Regions from separate parts of the Aquabacterium sp. NJ1 genome, predicted to be linked through region 1. Evidence: predicted binding sites of a transcription regulator. Region 1 holds the regulator's gene; each other region holds the start of a gene.
What was found. The regulator FliA, encoded in region 1, starts transcription of late flagellar genes. The targets are predictions, from matches to a motif close to CTAAAGTTTNNNNNNNNNNNGCCGNTA.
Positions count from the first base shown of each region.

Region 2: the regulator FliA is predicted to act here: its motif matches at 2,544-2,570, upstream of fliS (flagellar export chaperone FliS).
Region 3: the regulator FliA is predicted to act here: its motif matches at 975-1,001, upstream of motA (flagellar motor stator protein MotA).

Region 1 is NZ_JRKM01000001.1:1,169,155-1,174,248, reverse strand. Features, by position in the region: gene flhA (flagellar biosynthesis protein FlhA) at 1-1,208, shown strand, start outside; gene flhF (flagellar biosynthesis protein FlhF) at 1,205-2,974, shown strand; gene JY96_RS05075 (hypothetical protein) at 3,017-3,859, shown strand; gene JY96_RS05070 (RNA polymerase sigma factor FliA) at 3,881-4,594, shown strand; gene JY96_RS05065 (methyl-accepting chemotaxis protein) at 4,621-5,094, shown strand, end outside.
Region 2 is NZ_JRKM01000001.1:3,869,906-3,874,999, reverse strand. Features, by position in the region: gene fliD (flagellar filament capping protein FliD) at 1-1,006, shown strand, start outside; gene fliD (flagellar filament capping protein FliD) at 1,084-2,505, shown strand; gene fliS (flagellar export chaperone FliS) at 2,662-3,072, shown strand; gene JY96_RS16600 (flagellar protein FliT) at 3,111-3,416, shown strand; gene JY96_RS16595 (flagellar brake protein) at 3,433-4,170, shown strand; gene hemC (hydroxymethylbilane synthase) at 4,205-5,094, shown strand, end outside.
Region 3 is NZ_JRKM01000001.1:1,559,786-1,564,879, forward strand. Features, by position in the region: gene flhD (flagellar transcriptional regulator FlhD) at 1-314, shown strand, start outside; gene flhC (flagellar transcriptional regulator FlhC) at 369-905, shown strand; gene motA (flagellar motor stator protein MotA) at 1,241-2,098, shown strand; gene motB (flagellar motor protein MotB) at 2,102-3,061, shown strand; gene cheY (chemotaxis response regulator CheY) at 3,119-3,517, shown strand; gene JY96_RS06595 (protein phosphatase CheZ) at 3,532-4,191, shown strand; gene JY96_RS06600 (LytTR family DNA-binding domain-containing protein) at 4,226-4,996, opposite strand; gene JY96_RS06605 (sensor histidine kinase) at 4,993-5,094, opposite strand, start outside.

The DNA of each region.
Region 1 (5,094 bases):
TGCTGGGCGTGATCCCGGGCATGCCGTCCATGGTGTTCCTGCCCGTCGGTGGTGGCCTGGGCTGGTGGGCCTGGAAGATGGCACTCAAGCAGGAGGCTGCCCGCAACGCACCCAAGCCGGTCGAAAAGCCCGCTTCGGAAGTGGCCAACCCCAATGGCGAAGCCACCTGGGAAGACCTGCAGCCCATCGACACCCTGGGCCTGGAAGTGGGCTACCGCCTGATCCAGCTGGTGGACAAGGAGCGTGGCGGCGACCTGCTGACCCGGATCAAGGGCGTTCGCCGCAAGTTCGCGCAAGAAGTCGGCTTCCTGCCGCCATCTGTGCACATCAAGGACAACCTGGAGCTCAAGCCCAGCTTCTACCGCATCACCCTGCGTGGTGCCGTGGTGGGCGAGGGCGAGGTCTTCCCCAACATGCTCATGGCCATCAACCCCGGCCATGTGGTCAACCAGATCGCCGGTACCGCCGCCGTGGACCCCGCTTTTGGCCTGCCCGCCGTGTGGGTGGAAGAACGCCAGCGGGATGCCGCGCAAATGGCCGGCTACACGGTCGTTGATCCCTCGACCGTGGTGGCCACCCATCTTTCACACTTGATGCAACTCCATGCAGCCAAGTTGCTGGGACGAGTCGAAACCCAACAACTGGTAGAGCATGTGACGAAACTGGCCCCCAAACTCATCGAAGACGTGGTCCCCAAGATGGTCGGCATTTCCACCCTGCAAAAAGTGCTGCAGCTCCTGCTCGAAGAAGGTGTGCATATCCGCGATATGCGCTCCATCATCGAAACCATCGCCGAGCAGGCTGCTTCCAGCCCCAATGTGGTGAACGACCCGGCCGAACTGGCCCGCCGTATCCGCATCGGCCTGGCCCCCGCCATCGTGCAGCAGATCTACGGCCCGGTGCGCGAGCTCGACGTGATCGCCATCGACCCCGATCTGGAACGCCTGCTGACGCAAGCCCTGACATCGCCCAGCGGCCCCATGCTCGACCCGGGCGTGGCCGACCACCTGACCCGCCAGGCCTCCGAGGCCACGCAGCGTCAGGAAAACATGGGCCACCCCGCCTGCCTGCTGGTGCCGGACATCATCCGCCCCTCGGTGGCACGCCTGCTCAAACGCGCCGCACCTCGTCTCAAGGTGCTGGGTCACAGCGAGATTCCTGAGACTCACTCGATTCGCATCGGTACCCTGATCGGAGGCCACGCATGAACGTCAAACGCTTCACTGGACGCAACAGCCGCGAGGCCATGCAAAAGGTCAAGGCCGCCTTTGGCAACGATGCCGTCGTGCTGTCGACCAAGCCCGCTGCCGAAGGCGGCATCGAGATCCTGGCGATGGCCGCAGACAGCGTGCCGGCCATGGACCACTACGCGGTCGAAAAGGATGCACCCGAGCTGGCGCCGCGTGAATCTCGCAGCGAATCCCGCTCTGAATCTCGTGGCGAATCGCGTACTGAACCCCGCGACGAAGCGGTCAGCGCGCAGCCCCGCAAGGCCGTTGCCAAGCAAGCCAAGGAAACCATGGCGAACCTGGCCAACACCGTGCAGGACGACGTCAAGCAACTGGCCATGAGCACCTTGTCCTTCCAGGACTATGTGCGCGAACGCATGCTCAAGCGCCGTCAGGCTGCCATGCAGGCGCGCACCGAGCCCGCCATGGCCCTGCCGCCCGAAGAACAACTGAACCAGCGTTTTGCCCAGCCCAAGCCGCAGCGCCCCGCCGTGCCCACCTCGGTGGATCTGGCAGGCGAAGCCATGCGCGGCCGATCTGCGCCCGTGGCAGACGAAGCCGACCAGTGGGAGCAGCCCGTGCGCCGGGCCCCGGTGGCCCAGCCGCGCCAGCCCGCACCCCAGGCTCGCCCGCAAGCCGTGCAACAGCCCAAGCCCGCCGCTCAGGTGGTGCCGCTGCGCAGCGAGCATGCCGACCTGACCATGGACAAGGTCACGCCCGCTCGTGACGCCGTTCGTGTGGCCCAACCCGATGCCGCCACCCTGTCCGCCCTGAAGGCCGCGCAGGACGCCAACGCCTCCATGCTGGGTGAGCTGCGCGCCATGCGCGAGATGATGAAGGAGCGTTTCGAGACGATGGCCTTCATCGAAAAGCTGGGCCGCACGCCTTCGCAAGCCCAGCTGGCTCAACGCCTGCTGGACGCCGGTTTCTCGGCTGTGCTGGTGCGCAAGATGCTCGACGCCATGCCCGCCGAAGTGAGCAACGGTTCGCACGACGAAGTGCAGTGGGCCACCCAGGTGCTGCAGCGCAACGTCAACACCGCCGACCACGAGCTGCCCATCGAAGACCAAGGTGGCGTGTTCGCCTTGATCGGCTCCACCGGCGTGGGCAAGACCACCTCCACCGCCAAGCTGGCTGCCACGTTTGCCGCCAAGCACGGTGCCTCCAACCTGGGCCTGATCACGCTGGATGCCTACCGTGTCGGTGCCCACGAACAGCTGCGCGCTTATGGCCGCATCCTGGGCGTGCCCGTGCACATGGCCCATGACCGCGCCGCGCTGGAAGACCTGCTGGAGCTGCTGTCCGGCAAGAAGCTGATCCTGATCGACACCGCTGGCATGGCCCAGCGCGATGGCCGCACCAAGGAGCTGCTGGACATGCTGGCCCATCCCAGCATCCGGAAGCTGCTGGTGATCAACACCGCTGCACAAGGCGACTCGATTGAGGATGTGATGCATTCGTATCACGCCGAAGCCTGTGCCGGTGTGGTGCTGTCCAAGCTGGATGAAGCCGTGAAGCTCGGTCCGGCACTGGATGCGTTAATTCGTCACAAATTGAAAGTTTTGGGTGTAGCTAATGGCCAACGGGTGCCCGAAGATTGGCATCGTCTGTCGGCCCAAGCCCTGGTGCACCGCGCGCTGAAAGCCAGCCTGAACCCCGCGTACAGGCTCGATCCCAACGAAGTGAGCCTGGTGTTCTCGGGGCCGGTGGCCGCCAATCCCCTGTCTACCCCGCGTCACGTTTGATAGCAGCTTGTCACCAACGTCAACCTAAAAGACAGCCAACACATGAGCCGCCACGACAGCCATCAGGTCAGCGCAAGCAGTCCCCGCGCCCACCATCCGGTGGACCAGGCGCAGGGCATGCGGCAGATGTTTACCTCCCGGGTGTTGCGCTTTGTGCCGGTGGTGGCCAACCCCAGCACCGCTTGTGGTGGCCTGGTGCTGGAGCGCCTGTGTGCGGCCTATGCCGGCTTCAACCTGAAGGTGCTGGTGGTGGATGCGAGCGATCAGGCTCGCCCGCCCGGCGAGCTGGCCGAATTTGATCTGGCCGAGGGCATCGAGGTGCTGTCCGACCAGATCAGCTACATGCCCGCCAAAGGCCTGCCGCTGCGTTACGTGGATGCGCGTGGTTCGTGCAGCAGCCTGCTGGACGCCATCGCCAACGCGGCGCCACAAGTCGATGTGGTGCTGGTGCATGCCTCTGCCAGTGCCATCGTGCGCCTGTTCTCGCAGCGTGCCCGTGGCACCAACCTGCGCCCCTTGTTGTTCACCAATGACCTGGCTGAAGGCCTCACCGACGCGTACGCCGCCGTCAAGGTCATCAGCCAGCGCGGCAGCTGGATGGCCTACGACCTGCTCGTGTGCGCCACCGCCCGCAGCCAGCAGGCCCGGCCTGTGGCCGAGCGCCTGGCCCGCTGCGCCGATGATTTCCTGGGCGTGGCCCAGCGTGACTGGCAGTTGTTGGACCCCCGCGAGCCGGCCACCGCCGACCCGCATCCCAGGTTCATGGAAATGGCAGCCGGCTTGCTGCGAACGGCGCTGCCGCTCGCACTGAGCGACACGGCTTTTGATCACCTGATGTCGCCGGGGGCAGCATTGCCTTCAAGCGCCGCCCCCGTACTCAATTGATTGATGTTCATGGAGCAGAGCATGTACACCGCCAAAGGCCGACTTGAGATCGACGCGATGCTGCGCCAATACAGTCCTCTCGTGCGTCGCCTGGCGCACCAGATGATTGCCAAACTGCCTGCGAACGTCGAGATTGATGACCTGATTCAGGTTGGCATGATCGGCCTGACCGACGCCCTCACGCGCTTCGACGCAGGGCAGGGCGTGCAGTTCGAGACCTTTGCCACCCAGCGTATTCGTGGCGCCATGCTCGATGAGCTGCGCGGCGCCGACTGGCTGAGCCGTGGCACCCGCAAGCAACAGCGCGACATCGAAGGCGCTGTGCACAGGCTGGAGCAGCGCCTGGGCCGCGCGCCGCATGAAAGCGAAATCGCCAGTGAAATGGGCATGACCCTGGGTGACTACCAGGAGATGCTGGGCAAGGTGCGTGGCACCCAGCTCATCTACCTGGAAGACATGAGCGGCGAGGACGGTGACAACGATTACCTCGATCGCCACGTGACCGACGAGGGCAACGACCCCTTGAGCTTGCTGCAAGACCACCGCATGCGCCATGCTCTGGTCGAGGCCATCAAGAACCTGCCCGAGCGTGAGCAGTACGTCATGAGCATGTACTACGAGCAGGACATGAACCTCAAGGAAATCGCGGCGGTGCTGGGCGTGACCGAGTCACGCGTCTGTCAACTGCACAGCCAGTCCATTGCTCGCCTGCGCGTCAAGCTGCGGGAGTGGTAAGCGCATCGCGCTTTTGAGAGGCAGACATGCTGACGATGTTCCGACGCAAGCCAGCGGTACCCGAGCCCATCGAGCCGGTGGCCCAGCCCCTTGTCAATCTGGGTGCACAACAACTGGCCGAAACGCTGGAGCGTGACACCAGTGGCCTGGGCTGCGAAGCGGCGCAACTGCGCGGCAGCCTGGAAGACACCACGGCGGTGGCCAACCACCAGACCGAGACCTTGGCGGGGCTGGTTTCTGCTTTGCAAGACATCGTTCGTTCCCAGGACCAGATCCACGCTGAAACCGTAGGCGGTATGGCCTCCATGCAGCTCGCGCGCGAAAGCGTGGCCCATGTGGGCCGCGAAGTCAGTGGTGTGGTCGAAACCTTGCACCAGGTATCCGATGCCGCTCAGCAGATTGCCCAGGTGGCCTTGCAGACCCGGCTGGTGGCTTTCAACGCCTCCGTCGAAGCCAAGCGCGCCGGTGAAGCTGGCGCCGGTTTTTCTGTGGTGGCCGAT
Region 2 (5,094 bases), 2.7 Mb from region 1:
ATCCGACACGCTGGAAGCCATCCGAGACAAGATCAACGATGCCGCCGCGGGGGTCACCGCCTCCATCGTCAAGGACTCCAAGGGCGCGCGCCTGGTGATGACCTCCAGTGCCACCGGCGCAGCCAACGCCTTCAAGGTGACGGTCAACGACACCGGTGACGGCAACAACACCGACGACGCAGGCTTGTCTGCCCTGGCCTATGACCCGGCGGGCGGCACCGCCGGCACGAAGCTGGCCAAATCGGCGACTGATGCAGCAGCCTCGGTCAACGGCGTGGATGTCACCTCCAGCACCAACCAGTTCTCGGACGTGCTGACCGGCATCAGCTTCACCGTGGGCAAGCTCACCGTGACGTCCAGCGGCACACCGCCGGTGCTCACCGACAACCCCGCCACCGTCACGGTCAAGCAGGACAACGACACCATCAGCAAGGCCATCAGCGACTTCGCCGGCGCCTACTCCTCGCTGGTCACCTTGCTGCGCACCAACACCAAGTACGACGATTCCACCAAGACGGCCGGCACCTTGCAAGGCGACAGCACCGCCGTGGGCGTCCTCAACCAGTTGCGCGCGACCATCGGCAGCACCTCGGGCAACTCATCGGTGTTCAACACCCTGTCGTCCGTGGGTGTGACGGTACAAAGCGATGGCACGCTGGCGGTGAACAGCACCAAGCTCACCAACTCGCTGGGCAAACTGAGTGAAGTGAAAAAACTGTTCGCCAACGCCAACCTGACCGACAGCAGCCAGGATGGCATCGCCACCAAGCTGCGCACCCTGGGTGACAACCTGCTGGGCTTCGAAGGTGCACTCACCACCCGCACCGCCGGCCTCAAAACCTCCGTGGCCAACAACCAGAAGCGCCAGGATGAACTGGACGCCCGCGCCACGCTGTACGAAAAGCGCCTGCGCGCGCAATACACGGCGCTGGACCAGACCATGGCCAACATCAGCGGCCAAAGCAGCTACGTGACACAGATGATCACAAACTGGAATAAAGGTTAGTGACATTTTCACGGTTCAGCCCTCAAGGCTGAGCAGTTCCAGCCGAAACACAGGACAAGCGGTGTGACGCGGATGGCATGGGGCCATCTCAGGCCGCTGTTCACAGGTGTGATGAGGCTTTAGAGGACTGCATCATGGCTACCGTAGGCTCAGCAACAAGAGTTGACGGCGTTGACCTCCAGATGATGGTCAGCGCTGCTACTGCTTTTGCGCGCCCGCAAGCCCATGTGAACGCCTCCTCGGCCGACAGCGAACCGGACGCCCGCTTTTCGCAAGCAGCCAGGCTGCGCAGCGCCACCTCCGCGGTGATGGATGCGGCCGCACGCCTGAACAAGACCCAGACCTGGCAGGCCACGAAGGCCACATCGGACAACGAGGCGGTGGTCCAGGCTGTCAGCGACAAAGCCACGCCGGGCGACTACGCCATCAATGTGGACGCACTGGCCACGGCACAAAGCACGGCCTCCACCACCTTCTCGTCCTTGTCGACCGTTGTGGGCATCGGCACGCTCAACATCGAGCTGGGCAGCTGGAACACCTCGCTGAGCACCTTTTCCACCAACCCCAATTGGCCCAAGGCCAGCGTGATGCTGGGCCCCAAGGACACCTCGCTGGAGCGCATCCGCGACAAGATCAACGCGGCCGGCGTGGGCGTGATCGCCCTGGTGGTCTCTGACGCCACGGGCTCGCGCCTGGTGCTGCGCTCGACGGCCACCGGCGAAGCCAACGGCTTCAAGGCCAGCCCGGAAGCGGACGGCAAGACTTCACCGGAAGCGGCACAGGCGCTCGCATCCATGGGCGTGGACCCTCAGTCCATGAAGGGCAACGCCCCCCTGACCCAGCCCGCGCAGGACGCCCGGCTGCGCATCGATGGTCGCCAGGTGCAATCCCCGCAGAACCTGATCGAGGATGAGCAGTCGGGCCTGACCCTCAGGCTCAATGGCACAAGCCCTGATCCCGTCAGGATCCACGTCGAGTCCGACACGCAGGCCATGGTGCAGGACATCCAGTCCTTCGCGCATGCCTACAACGACATGGCGACCCAATTGGCCGCCAGCGACCCGTCCACCTCGGACCCCAGCCTGCAGGCGGCGCACGCCATCGAGCAGCACATCCAGGAAGCCTTCAGCGCGAACGCCGGTGCCAACTCCCTGAGCCAGCCCTTCCAGTCCATCGGCATCCAGCTCAAGGACGGCCAGCTGCAGGTGGACGAAGGCGCACTGAACCAGGCCTTGCAGCAAGACCCCAGCCAGGTCGAACAATTGTTTGATGGCAGTGGCGGCGCAGGTCGTTCATCGGGCCTGGCCACACGCCTGCTGGCACTGACCCGAAGCGAGGACCCGCTGGCCGCGGCGCTGGGTGCCTCGGCCCCCATCAACGGGCAGGACAACCCATCTGCCGCAGGCGCCCTGTTCCGCCAGCGCCTGCTGGAGCAATACGCGCAATCGACGTCGTCCATGCACGAAGACGACGTCTCGATGTCGGCAAACGCGGCCTGAATACCGCCTATTTCCTGGGATCACATCACACCCAGGAGTTCAAGCTGCGAGGGGTGATGCCGATAAAGCATTAACGCTGAAATCAGCATCACCCAAGAGCTCCAGATGTACGCCACTGCTACCGGATCCTCCGCCAGTATGTTCGGTTCAAAAAACATGAGCAGCGTCTACCGCCAGATTGACATCGAGACCGGTGTCAGCGGCGCTTCCGCGCATCAACTCATCACACTGCTGTTCAACGGTGCGCTCGACAGCATCGCCCAGGCCAAGGGCGCCATGCAGTCGCGCAACATCGAAGCCAAGTGCGCGGCGGTCTCCAAGGCCGTGCGCATCGTCGACGAAGGCCTCAAGGCAGGCCTGGACATGCGTGCCGGCGGCCAACTCGCCCAGCAGCTGTGCGATCTGTACGGCTACATCACCATGCGCCTGACACAAGGCAACCTGCGCAACGACACCGAAGCGCTGGATGAATGCGTCAGGCTGCTGGCTCCGATCCGAGACGCGTGGGTCGCCATCGCCCCCGCCGATGCCACTGTTGTACGCGCAGCCATGGAGGTGCACGCATGAACGCCCCGGAATTGATCACTGCGCCCGACGAAGACCTGATGAACGGGAATCTGTTGAGCTACTACGAAGCCATCGAACACGCCAGCCTGGACATGCTCAACGCCGCACGCGCCGGCGACTGGGACACCGTAGTCAAGCTGGAAGGTGCCTGCGCCGTGCTGATCGCCCAGCTCAAGCACGCCTCCGACGACCACCCCCTGGGGCCCGACGAGGTCGCGCTCAAGACACGCATCATGCAGCGCATCCTGGTCAACGATGCCGAGATCCGCAACCTGGCGGAGCCCTGGATCAACGACCTCAGCCGTATGATGGGCAACGCCACCGATCCCACCAAGATGCATTGAGCACCCAAGGGCCCACATGCCAGGTTCACGCGCCGCCACCGCCGAGCTGGACGACTACCGCATCACCTCGTCCGTCGAGATTCAGGCCCTGCTCAAGCAGTTGCTGGACGCCAAGTCCATGGTCACGCTCAGCGGCCCCAATGGCGACAGCTACACCACCCTGATGTGGGCGGCAGAAGGCGGCCGGGGCCTGTGCTTCAGTGCCGAAGACAGCGACGCCCGGCTGGACGCCCTGCTGGAGTCCGGCGAGATCGTGGCCGTGGCCTACCTCGACAGCATCAAGCTCCAGTTCGACCTGGAAGGCGTGGTGCACGTCAAGGGCGGCCACCACAGCGCCCTCAATGCGCAATACCCCACCGTGCTCTACCGCTTCCAGCGCCGGGCTGCATTCCGCGTGCAACCATTGGCCACCAAGAGCCCCGTGGCCAGGTTCCGCCACCCTGCCATGCCCGAAATGCAACTGGCGTTGCGCGTGCTGGACGTGAGCCTCAGCGGCGTGGCCCTGTTCCTGCCGGACAACGTGCCCATGATCGCCGCCGGCGTCAAGATCGGCCAATGCCGTCTGGACCTGGATGACGACACCAGCATGGACGTCACCTTGATGATCCACCACGTCACGGCCATCCATCCCGAATCCAAAGGCGCCCGACTGGGCTGCGAGCTGATCGGCATGGACTGGAGCGACCGCACGCTGCAGTACTACATCAACCAGACGCAAAAACGCCGCCTGGCGATGCTGGCTGACAAGCGTTAAGGCCGCCGCGCGGCTTGGCTGATAGCATCGGCGCATGACCGCGCCTGCTTCTCCCCCCACTTCCCCGTCCGGATCCTCCACCCCCTGGGTAATCGCCACCCGCGAAAGCCGCCTGGCCCTGTGGCAGGCCGAGCACATCCGCGACCTGCTGCAAAGCCGCTTCGGGCGCGAGGTGCAGCTGCTGGGCATGACCACCAAGGGCGACCAGATCCTGGACCGCGCCTTGTCCAAAGTGGGCGGCAAGGGCCTGTTCGTCAAGGAACTGGAAGTCGCGCTCGAAGAAGGCCGCGCCGACCTGGCCGTGCATTCCCTCAAGGACGTGCCCATGGAGCTGCCTGAAGGCTTCGTGCTGGCCGCCGTGATGGAGCGCGAAGACCCGCGTGACGCGCTGGTGTCCAACCAGTACGCCAGCCTGGCCGAGCTGCCACAAGGCGCCGTGGTTGGCACCTCCAGCCTGCGCCGCCTGGTGCAGTTGCGCGCCCGCCGCCCGGACCTGCGCATCGAAGCCCTGCGCGGCAACCTCGACACCCGCCTGCGCAAGCTCGATGAAGGCCAGTACGACGCCATCGTGCTGGCCGCCGCCGGCCTCAAGCGCCTGGGCCTGGCAAGCCGCATCCGCGAGCTGATCGCCACCACCGACATGCTGCCGGCCGCCGGCCAGGGCGCACTGGGCCTGGAAATCCGCCAGAACCACGCCGACCTGGGCCCCGCGCTGCAAAGCCTGGCCCACCAGCCCACCTGGCTGGCCACCATGGCCGAGCGCGCCGTCTCCCGCGCCATGGGCGGCAGCTGCTCCATGCCGCTGGCAGCGTTTGCAGAATGGCGTGGCGACACCCTGGTGCTGCGCAGCCTGCTGGGCCACCCCGAGCACAGCAGCCTCGTGCAGGCCCAGGCCGAAGGGCAGCCGCAAACCCACGCCGAGGC
Region 3 (5,094 bases), 390 kb from region 1:
CCGATCAAATCCTGACCGAAATCCGCGAAGCCAACCTGTCCTACCTGATGCTGGCCCAGAGCCTGATCCGCACGGACCGCGAACAAGCCCTGTTCCGCCTGGGTATCTCGGAAGACACCGCCGCCATGCTGGCCGTGCTGACCCCGGCCCAGATCATGAAGCTGGCCTCGGGCAACAACCTGCTGTGCCGCATGCGCATGGACGACGACCTGGTGTGGGGCCTGCTGACCAACCACGGCAAGGCCAGCAATGACAGCGTGACCCGCCTGCACGCCAACATCCTGATGGCCGGCCGCCATCAAGAAGCAGCCTGATCCAGATCGCCCGCTGCCACGTATACGTTTAGACCAGTCTGTAGGAGTAGCACCATGCGCACCAAGAGCCTGTTGACCGAAGCCAAGCAAATCGACCGCGCCGTCACCCTGATCAACCTGGGTGCCCGCCTGCAGGTGCTGGAGTCCGAAACGGATCTGTCGTATGAGCGCCTGCTGCGTCTCTACAAGGAAGTGGCCGGCAAGTCGCCCTCCAAAGGCCAGCTGCCCTTCTCGACCGACTGGTTCATGACCTGGCAGCCCAACATCCATTCCAGCCTGTTCCTCAACATCCACGAGTACCTGAACAAGGCCGCCGAGATCGACGAGATCGACGTCGTCATCAAGGCCTACCAGTTGTATCTGGAACAGACCGAATCCCAAGGGCTGGAACCGCTGCTGTCCGTCACCCGCGCCTGGCGCCTGGTGAAGTTCATCGACAACGGCATGCTGACCCTGACCCCTTGCTCCAAGTGCGGTGGCCACTTCGTGACCCACCCGCATGAAATCGCCCGCCACTTCGTGTGCGGCCTGTGCAACCCACCCGCTCGCGCCGGCAAAGGCAAGTCGGCTGGTGGCCTGCACATGCACTGATCCTTTGAATGACCACCCTCCGTCTGCGTGAACATTTCACGGATTGCCGGCACCTTCGAGCACCACCGGCTCAAGAAGCACAGGCAGCTGCCGTAACAACAGACGGACGGTTTGGAAGCGAAACGTCCTTGCTTGTCTCCTCCTAGCACCAAACAAGTGCTTTCATGCGGACCCCTGATCGGGTCCGCTTTTTTTGGCTGGCAAGCCGACGGCTGAACTTTCCATCTGGTGAGACCTGAGCGTGAAAAAAGCCCGAGCCGTGGCGTTGTTCACATCATCAAACCTTCGGCAACAGCCGAAGATGCATACATGATTCGACCCGAACGCGACACACCATGTTCGTCCTCATTGGCTACGTTATCTGCTTAGGCTGCATTTTTGGCGCCTACGCCATTCACGGCGGGAACATGGCCGTGATCATCCACGCCATCCCGACGGAAATGATGGCCATTGGCGGGGGCTCCATTGGCGCCTTCCTGGTGAACAACCAGCCCAAGACCGTCAAGGCCGTGCTGGGCAACTTCGGGCCGCTGTTCAAGGGCTCCAAGTACACCAAGGCGCGCTACATGGAGCTCATGGCGATGCTCTATGAGATCTTGCAGAAGGTGCGCAAGGAAGGTTTGATGTCCATTGAAAAGGACGTCGAAGAGCCGCACAGCTCGGCCCTGTTCAAAAAATACCCCACGGTGGGCAGCGACCACCACGTGATCGAATTCGTCACCGACTACCTGCGCATGATGGTCTCGGGCAACCTCAACGCCCACGAGATCGAAGCGCTGATGGACAACGAGATCGACACCCACCACCACGAGGGCCATGCCCCGGTAGCCGCGGTGGCACGCCTGGCTGGCGCCCTGCCCGCTTTCGGTATCGTGGCCGCCGTGCTGGGCGTGGTCAACACCATGGGCTCGGTGGGCCAGCCACCCGCCGTGCTGGGCGGCATGATCGGCTCGGCGCTGGTCGGTACCTTCCTGGGCATCTTGCTGGCTTACGGCGTGGTGGAGCCGCTGGGCGGCCTGATGGAGCAAAAGCTCGACGAGGCCACCAAGGAATTCCAGGTCGTCAAGACCGTGCTGCTGGCCAGCATGCAGGGCTACGCACCGCAAGTGGCCATCGAATTCGGCCGCAAGGTGCTGTACTCGACCGAGCGGCCGACCTTCATCGAACTCGAAGCCCACGTGAAGAAGAAGTAAGCCATGGCAGGTGATTCGAAGAAGGTCCAGCCGATCATCATCAAGCGCATCAAGAAGGGTGGCCACGCTGCCCATGGTGGCGCCTGGAAAATCGCTTACGCCGACTTCGTGACCGCCATGATGGCCTTCTTCCTGCTGATGTGGTTGCTGGGCTCCACGACAGAGGGTGACAAGAAGGGCATTGCCGATTACTTCAACTCGCCGCTCAAGGTCGCCTTCTTCGGCGGCTCGGGCGCGGGGGATGCAAGCTCCGTCATCAAGGGCGGCGGCAACAACCTCACCGAGTCTGTCGGCCAGATGAAGAAGGGCCGCACCACCGAGGTCGCCATGGACAAGGCCCGCAAGAAGGCCATCCGCCAGGAACAAGCCAAGGCCGAGGCCGAGCGCCTGCGCGCCTTGAAGTCCAAAGTGGAAGAGGTGCTGGCCAATGACGACCGTCTGGCCAAGTACAAAAGCCAGATCCGCCTGGACCTCACCGCCGAGGGCCTGCGCATCCAGATCGTGGACGACCTCAACCGCCCCATGTTCGACAGCGGCTCGGCCGAGGTCAATGTCTACATGCGCGACATCCTGCGGGCCATTGGGCATGTGCTCGAAGAAGTCCCCAACAAGCTGACCATCGAAGGCCACACCGATGCCAAGGCCTTCAGCTCGGGTGAACGCGGCTACAGCAACTGGGAGTTGTCTGCGGACCGGGCCAACGCTTCCAGGCGCGAGTTGATTGCCGGCGGCCTGCCGGGCAACAAGGTGCTGCGCGTACAGGGCCTGTCATCCAGCGTGCCCTACGAGAAGGACAACCCGGACAGCCCGATGAACCGGCGCATCAGCATCATCGTGATGAACCGGGAAGCCGAGGACCGCTTCTTCGATTCAGCCCGAGCGGAAGCCGTGCCGCCGGAAGCCGTGGATGGCGGCGAAGACGCCGATACAAAACCCTCAAGGCCGACTGACAGCGGTCGATAAGCCTCTAGCGAGTGCGGCATAACACTGGGCGCCGCCGATTTGAAACAAGGATGAGCCATGAGCACCCCCGCAGACATGAAATTTCTCATCGTGGATGACTTCTCCACCATGCGCCGGATCGTCCGGGGCCTGCTCAAGGAGATTGGCTACAACAATGCCGAAGAGGCCGAAGACGGCGCTGCTGCATTGAACATGCTGAAGAACACCAAGTTCGATTTCGTGGTCAGCGACATCAACATGCCCAACATGAATGGCTTCGAGCTGCTCAAGGCCATCAAGGCCGACGACACCCTCAAGCACCTGCCCGTGCTGATGGTGACGGCCGAAGCCCGCAAGGAAGACATCGTGCTGGCGGCCCAGACTGGCGCGGCCGGCTACATCGTCAAACCTTTCACCAAGGCCACCTTGGAAGAGAAGGTTCAAAAGATCATGCAGAAGCTGGCCACCACGGCCTGACCAGGGAGGTCATCATGAAAATGGACCTTCCAGACAATATGCAGATGCCTGCCGCATCGCCCGAGATCTTTCAGCAGCTCGGCACCCTGACGCGGCAACTGCATGACACGCTCAACATGCTGGGCGTGCTGCCCGGGCTCAAGAACACGGTCGATGACCTGCCCGATGCCCGCAGCCGCCTGAGCTACATCGCCACCAAGACGGCCGATGCGGCAGAGAAGGTGCTCAACCTGGTGGACACGGCCAAGGCCGACCAGGAGCACATTGCATCTGAAACCCGCAAGCTGGCCGCCCTGATCACCGCCGACCCGGTCAAGGCCGTGGCCAGTGGTGCGGTGTTCAACTTCGTGCAGGACGTCGAGAAGGTCACGCACCGTGTGGACGGCCACCTGACCGACATCATGATGGCGCAGGACTTCCATGACCTGACCGGCCAGGTCGTGGCCAAGGTGGTGAAGCTGGCCAACGACCTGGAGTCGCAGCTGGTCAAGCTGCTGGTGCAGGCCGCACCACCCGAGCAAGCCCAGAAGGTGGAAGCCACCCTGACGGCCCACGGCCATGTCACCGTCGAAGAAGTGGTGCTGGAAGGCCCCGTGGTCGACACGACAGGCCGCTCCGACGTGGTGTCCAACCAGGGCGAGGTCGACGACCTGCTGGCCAGCCTGGGCTTCTGATCCCTTGGCTCGCCAGCTTCTGCCTGCGCGAGGCTCAGCCCTGAGCGGCCATGGCCTCGCGTACCGCCGTCACCTGACGGCGTGACACCGACAACCACTCCATCGTCGGTGTGACCTGCACTGCCCAGGTCTCCCCCCCTTCCGCGTCGTCCGCACGCCGCTCCAGCGCCTTCATGGCCTGCCTGGACACCAGCGCATTACGGTGCACGCGGATGAAGCGCTCCCCCACCCGCCCTTCCAGCTCGGTCAGGGAATCGGCCAGCACATGGCTGTGCTCGGCCGTGCGCAAGGTGACGTACTTCTGCTCGGCCTTGAAATACAGGATCTGCGACAAGGCGATGCGCTCCAGGCGGCCACGGTCCTGCACGATGAAGACCTCACCTTCACTCGCCTCGCTGGCAGGCTCGGGCGCGCGGGCAGCCTTGAGCTTGAGCACGCGGTCCAGCGTGGCGTTGAGCCGCTCCAGCCGTACGGGCTTGGTCAGGTAGTCTGCGGCAGCCAGATCAAAGGCCCGCAAGGCGTGCTCCGCATGCGCCGTCACGAAGGCCACGACCGGCGGCTGGTGCAGTTCACGCAGGCGGGCGGCCAGCACCATGCCGTCCAGCCCGGGCATCTGGATGTCCAGCAGCAGCATGTCGGGCGAGGTACCGGTCTTGTCCTGCTCCTGCAACCAGGCCAGGCCGTTCACCGACTCGCCGAATTCGGCCACCACCTCGTTGGCCACGCTGGCCTGCGCCAGCAACGATTTGATGCGCAAACGCGCCAGGGGTTCGTCGTCAATGATGGCAACCTTGAGCGAACTCATCGTGCAAGCTCCTTGCGTGGCATCGGCACGGCCACACGCACCACGTACACCGGCGGCTGACGCGCGTCACCGCTGGCTTGCAGGCCGGCTTCGAAGTC